3 regions of the Butyricicoccus sp. OF10-2 genome follow, and region 3 is predicted to be linked to each of the others. Evidence: predicted binding sites of a transcription regulator. Region 3 holds the regulator's gene; each other region holds the start of a gene.

What was found. Region 3 encodes LexA, which represses DNA repair genes until DNA is damaged. Its sites were predicted from a motif close to CNAACANNTGTTNG; they were not measured.
Region 1: a site for LexA is predicted at 1,377-1,390, ahead of iolE (myo-inosose-2 dehydratase). Genes of this name have one in related genera too.
Region 2: a site for LexA is predicted at 862-875, ahead of iolE (myo-inosose-2 dehydratase). Genes of this name have one in related genera too.

What each region holds. Positions count from the first base shown of each region.
Region 1 covers NZ_QUMC01000023.1:39,734-42,008, forward strand. Annotated here, with positions in the region: gene iolE (myo-inosose-2 dehydratase) at 403-1,335, opposite strand; gene DXB00_RS11875 (NAD(P)-dependent malic enzyme) at 1,582-2,275, opposite strand, start outside.
Region 2 covers NZ_QUMC01000033.1:21,795-24,069, forward strand. Annotated here, with positions in the region: gene DXB00_RS14155 (LacI family DNA-binding transcriptional regulator) at 1-672, opposite strand, end outside; gene iolE (myo-inosose-2 dehydratase) at 1,056-1,946, shown strand; gene DXB00_RS14165 (sugar ABC transporter ATP-binding protein) at 2,068-2,275, shown strand, end outside.
Region 3 covers NZ_QUMC01000034.1:9,419-11,693, forward strand. Annotated here, with positions in the region: gene DXB00_RS14275 (Asp23/Gls24 family envelope stress response protein) at 1-335, opposite strand, end outside; gene lexA (transcriptional repressor LexA) at 630-1,220, shown strand; gene recG (ATP-dependent DNA helicase RecG) at 1,946-2,275, shown strand, end outside.

The DNA.
Region 1 (2,275 bases), on a different contig from region 3:
TGACATTGCGTATAGGTAAAGAAATGGGCAGACACATTGGTCTGCCCTACGGAACGGTAACCCGACTGCCGTTCCCCTTTTTCATGCTTACGCAGTCTACCATCTGCACCCAAGCCTTGCGGGAAAAGGGGTGATTCACAAGAGGGTGGAAAACCGCAGGTTGTCTACCCTCTTGTGCACCCGCCGCGCGCAGCGGCAACATTCCCGCACGCCGCAGCGTGCGAAATCCTCTGCCGTGGGTACGGCAAACCCCTCCACCGCCGTTCGGCGGTTCCCCTCTCCTTTCAGGGGAGGCTTCCGGTCGGTGCAAACGGTTCTTAACGACATATATCCTTTGGGGAACGCAAAAAACCGAGGGCAAATGCCCTCGGTTTCGTGTTTTATTGCGCGATATGCGAAGAATTACTTCTTCAGAACAACCTCGCCGCCCAGACCGGTGTGTGCAGTGATGTACTCACGGCCCATCTTAGCGTACTCGAACGGATTAGCCTTAGCCGGATCCTGCTCAGCCTCTACCATGATCCAGCCGGTGTAGCCAGCCTTGTCAAGCAGATCGAATACAGCGTCGAACTCTACACAGCCGTCCGGATCGCCCGGTACGGTGAATGCGCCTGCGCGAACTGCATCCAGGAAGGACCAGTGCTCAGCGCGAGCCTTCTCAACCAGCGGCATACGCATGTTCTTCAGATGAACGTGGCCAACACGGTCAGCAAACTTCTCGAGCATCTTTACCGGATCCTCGCCAGCGAAAGTGAAGTGGCCGGTATCGAAGCACAGGAATACATACTTCGGATCGGTGTTCTCCATCAGGCGGGTAGTCTCCTCAACGGTCTGGCATACGGTGCCCATGTGATGATGGAAGCAGGTGCGGATGCCGTACTTCTCCATGGACAGCTTGCCCAGCTTGTTCAGGCCGGTGGTGAAGCGATCCCACTCCTCGTCGGTCAGAACGCGCTTCTTGTCGTCCAGAACCGGGGTGTCCAGCTGGCCCTGGATAGAACCGGACTGCTCGGATACGTTGATTGCGGTAGCGCCAACGTAGGACAGGTAATCCAGCTCCTTGATGAACTCAGCCTCTACCTCTTCGTACGGCTTGTCAACCAGGAAAGAGGAGAACCACTTGGAAGCGATGGTCAGGTTGCGTGCGTCCAGCATGTGCTTGAGGACAGTCTTGTCCTCCGGATACTTGTGACCTACTTCGCAGCCGTCAAAACCAGCGAGCTTCATCTCAGAGATGCACTGCTGGAAGGTGTTCTCGTCGCCGAGATCCCACATATCATCATTGGACCAGCCGATCGGGCAGATACCCAGTCTTACTTTCTTCGGATCTAACATAGTTATTCCCTCCATAATCTTCTCTCTGCGTCTGCGCAGAACAAACGCATTTTTGTTATTCTTATTGTACCCTTATGCACTGTAAATGTCAAACGCATTTTTTCACAAAGCCGAGTTGTGCAATCCGCTGTTTTTGTCATTCCGCGAACTTGTGCGTGTGCGTGCACGCACTTTTGCGCAAAAACCGCGCGAGATTGTTCCCGCGCGGTTGATTTTGTCTTATCTGTAACTTTTCGTCTGCTGCGCTCAGATACGGGCCACACCGGAATCGCGGGCAGCCTGTGCAACGGCATCGGCTACCGAACGGATGACCTTTTTGTCGAACGCCATCGGCATGATATACTCCGCGTTCAGCTCCTCATCGGAAACGCAGGCCGCGATCGCCTTAGCCGCTGCCAGCTTCATCTCCTCATTGATGTCGCTTGCGCGAACATCGAGTGCGCCGCGGAAAATGCCCGGGAACGCAAGCACGTTGTTGATCTGGTTCGGGTAGTCCGAACGGCCGGTGCCGACAACGGCAGCGCCGCCCTTCTTTGCGTCCTCCGGCCAGATTTCGGGCACCGGATTTGCCATAGCGAATACCATCGGGTCCTTGGCCATGGTGGAGACCATCTCTGCAGTAAGCACCTGCGGAGCGGACATGCCGAAGAATACATCCGCACCCTTGACAGCATCGGCCAGCGTGCCGGTCATGTGCTCGCGGTTGGTGACCTTGGCCATCTCCTGCTGTGCCGGATTCAGGCGCTCATCGCCCTCGCAGACGATGCCGAAGCGCTCAACCATCGTGATGTGCTTGACACCGAGGAACATCAGGAACTTGGTAACGGCGATAGCAGCCGCGCCGCAGCCGTTGACAACCATCTTGATCTCATCCACCTTGCGGCCGGTCAGGCGGCAGGCGTTGAGCAGAGCCGCACCGCAGCAGACAGCCGTGCCGTGC
Region 2 (2,275 bases), on a different contig from region 3:
CTCATACAATCGCTCGCAAAAGCCCTGAAGCCGCAGCCGATGAGCGTTAAATTCCGGATTGCCGATCGCAATGAGCAGGCTGTCCTCCGGACGCAGATATTTCGCCATCAGCTCGCCGGCAACACGACCGCTGCGGATCAGATCCTGACCGATGAAGCACAGCCGGTCACAGCCGGTCAGGTCGGTGTTCATCGTGACAAAGACGACCCCTTTTTCGCGCAGCTCGTTGATTTTGTGCACGATAGCGGCATGATCCTTCGCACAAACCGCAATGCCGTTCACGCCTTGTCCTGCCAGTACCTCCAGCCGTTCGACCGCCTCCTCCGGCAGCTCGGTTTCACATTTCTGCACCAGAAATTCCACATTGAAATCGCGCAGAAAGTCCTGTGCGTCCTGCACGCCGCGCAGCAGCTCCTGACGCAGATAGCCGCTTTCGCTCGTCAACAGCACACCCAGACGGCAAGGCGGCAGTTCAGCCGCTGACCTGCTGAGTCCGAGTGCGTCCGCCTGCTCCGCACGCGGCGGTGCGTAGCCCAGTTCGCGCATGGTGCGCAGCACACGCTCGGCAATTTCCGGCTTGACGTGCGGACGCCCGTTGAGAACGCGGTCCACTGTGCCGCGCGACACGCCTGCCCGTTCTGCTATCGTGTTGATCGTTATTCGTTTTGCCATGCTGCAACCGTCCTTTGCTTCTGATAACAGTATCATATCATAGTTTTTCGATTTGTGCCATAGGCACACGAAAAAACAATACACATTTTTGAAACCCGTGGAAAGCACTAAGATATATCGTATAACAGCGTCATATATTTGCTAAATTACAAAAATATCTGCAAATATTGTGACTATATCACAAAATTTCGAACAATCTTTTTTGTATCGGTGGAAATCTGAGTGTGCGCGCTTGCAAAACGGCACAAAGTTTGCACAATCCGTATTTTACAATAAATACAGCATTTTATATGTCATTGACAGTGCAAAAGTATCGTGCTATAAATAAATTGTGCTTAAGGCACAAATCAAAACAAAAGCACAAAACGAGGAGAGCGTGAAAGATGTTCAATAACGTAAAACTCGGCATTGCGCCGATTGGCTGGACGAATGACGATATGCCGCAGCTCGGCGGCGAGCTGACCTTCGAGCAGATGGTTTCTGAAGCAGCGCTTGCCGGCTTTCAGGGCACCGAGGTCGGCGGCAAGTTCCCGACCGACCCGGCAGCGCTCAACAAGGCACTCGACCTGCGCGGCATCAAGATCGCGTCCCAGTGGTTCTCCAGTTTCCTGTGCTCCACGCCGTACGAGGAGAACGAAAAGGCATTCATCAAGCAGCTTGATTTCCTCGAGGCAGTCGGCGCAAGCCGCGTGAACGTCTGCGAACTGACCCGCTGCCTGTTCGCAGAGGAGTGCTCGATGTTCGGCAACAACAAGCCGGTTGCCACCGACGAAGAATGGGACAAGCTGACCGACGGTCTGAACAAGCTGGGCAAGATCGCTGCTGACCGCGGCTTCAAGCTGTGCTTTCATCACCATATGGCGACTGTGGTTCAGACCTTCGAGGAAACCAAGCGCCTGATGGACAACACCGATCCGCGCTACGTTTACCTCTGCTTTGATACCGGTCACTTCACCTTCTCGGGGGAGGACGCCGTAAAGGCGGCGAAGGAATTCGGTCCTCGCATCGGCCACGTTCACCTCAAGGACATCCGTCCGGACATGATGGAAAAGGCATATGCCGAGGGCTTCAAGTTCCGCAAGGCGGTTCTGGAAGGCTGCTTCACCATTCCGGGTGACGGCTGCGTAGACTATCCGGGCGTATTCAAGGCGCTGCATGACGCGCATTACGAGGGCTGGTTCATCGTTGAAGCCGAGCAGGACCCGGCAAAGGCAAATCCGCTCGAATACGCAAAAATGGCGCGCGAGTATATCCGAAAAACCACCGGAATCTGATATGATTCACTCATTTCTCTCTTTTTTCTTCTGTTCGGATGCCGCGGTGCTCCAACACTGCGGCTGACCGAACGCAACGAGAGAAAAAACATCATAAACAAACGACAAGGGAGGCGGCGAGATGAGCGAATACTTAGTGGAAATGAACGATATCACAGTGCAGTTTCCAGGCGTTCTGGCACTGGATCATGTTCATTTTGACGCAAAGCCGGGCGAAGTTCACGTTCTGCTCGGTGAGAACGGCGCAGGCAAGTCCACCATTATGAAGGTACTTGCCGGTGTCAACACCAACTACGAGGGCGAGATCATCTACAAGGGTGAGAAGATCG
Region 3 (2,275 bases):
CTCTCTACATAGATATCGACGTTCTTTACGTCCACACCGGTCAGGCGCTCAACATGATAGCGTACCTCGCCGATGATAGAGCGGCAGACGGTGGCAATATTCACGCCGTGCTCGACTGCAATGTGCAGGTCGATGTTGACACCGCCGTCCACAGCCTCGGTGACCTTTACGCCGCGCGACTGGTTTTCCAGTCCGAGCAGGTGTGCCAGTCCGTCCGACATGGAGCGGATGGTCATGCCTTTGACACCGAAGCAGGAGGATGCCGCATAGCCCGCAATGCCGGCCAGCACCTCGTTGGTAATGTCGATATATCCGAGATCGGTCTTGATGGTCATATAAAAACCTCCCTGCGAGTTAAGGCAGAATGCGTCTGCCCCGCAATAATCAATACTTTTGCTGTTTATATGATATAACAAAATCATGTAAAATACAAGCAATGCGGTGACGAAACTGCGTTATTTTTCAACACGGCGGCAGAAAACCGGATAAATTAAAGAATAGTGTCGATTAACACGGAAAATTCGTGCAGGTTAATGCAAACAAATGTTTGCTTATTGCAGCGGATTGCGGTATAATAAGGATAAAATTACGAACGTATGTTCCGACGGAAACAGCGAGGAGTGCCGAAAATGAAGAAGATTTCCGCCAAACAACAGCAGATACTGGATTATATAAGCAGTTATTCCCTCGAACACGGCTATCCGCCTTCGGTGCGTGAGATTGGTGCAGAGATGGGACTGCGGTCGCCGTCCACCGTGCATGCGCACCTGAAAAAGCTGCAGGAGGCCGGTTATCTGGAGCCGAATGAGCATAAATCGCGTGCGCTGACGCCGGTCAGCGGCCCTTCCATGGTGCCGCGCGTGCCGATTCTGGGCCGCGTCACCGCCGGTATGCCGATCCTCGCGGTGGAGGAGCATATCGGCTATGTGCCGTTCGAACCGGCAGTGGGCGGCGGCGAGTATTACGCGCTGCGCATTCGCGGCGATTCGATGATCGGCGTGGGCATTATGGATGATGATCTGGTCATTATCCGGCAGGATGTGCAGGCGCGCAACGGCGACATCGTAATCGCGCTGCTCGAGGATGAGGCCACCTGCAAGACGCTCAACATCACGCCGGACGGTGTCTGGCTCATGCCGGAGAATCCGGCGTATCCGCCGATCAACGGCACCGGGTGCCAGATTTTAGGCGTGGTGAAGGCGGTTTACCGCGAGTATTAAGAGCAGCCTTTTCAGTACCGGCTGAGCGGGGGACGCGAACTGCCGCAGGCGTGTTCGCCCTAACGGGCGGGAGGTTTTTCGCTTGAAATCAAGCGGGGGATTTGCCGCGCCCGCAGCGAGGGCAAGAGGGTAGACACCTACGGTTTCTACCCTCTTACTCCCGTTTCCCTTTGTTTGTTAGTCTGGCGCAGACCAGAGAGCGGCGACCGCTTCGAAAAGGGGAACGGCAGTCGGGTTACCACAGCGTATCTTTCGCAACCTGTTCGCAGTTCACAGATAGATTGCTGCTACACAGGGTGCGGCACTGTTATGCCGCACCCAGCGTAGAGTTGCCCGTATGTGTAGCAGAAAGGTATCTGACCCTGCGAATACGCGGATACATGGACGGCTATCAGTCGTCCTGCGGAAGAAAAAATCCTCTGCCGTTCCTTTATAGTCTCAGTTCTGCAAATTTCGCTGTGCTAAGAGGAAACGGGGAGATTCATAAGAGGGGTGGAAACCTTTGGTGTCCATCCCTCTTATGCGCCCGCCGCGTAGGCGAACTCCCGCTGAACTTCAGCGAAAAACGCTCCGCCCGTTAGGGCGAACCGTCTGCGCGGTTCGTGCGCCCCGGTCAATTGGTGCAGAAAAAAGGGCGCCGCCCAGAATGGGCGAACCGCCTGCGCGGTTCGTGCGCCCCGTAAAGCGGGTGCCTTGCAAATCAAAATTCCCAAAGGAGAATCCTCATGCCATCGGTTGATGACAGCATCCAGTTCGTCAAGGGCATCGGCCCGAAAAAGGCGAAGCTGCTCGAAAAACTGCATATCCGCACGCTTCGTGACGCGCTCGAGACCTACCCGCGCGACTACGAGGATCGCACTCACATCACGCCGATTGCGGAAATCGGCATGGAGGACAAGTATGCTGTGCGCGCTGTGGTCGGCACCGAACCCAAGGTCAACCGTATCCGCAAGGGCCTGACGCTGGTCAAGTGTACGATTTACGATGAAACCGGCACGCTGAACGTCACCTACTTCAACAATCCGTATGCTGCGGCGCAGCTGCGCGTCGGACAG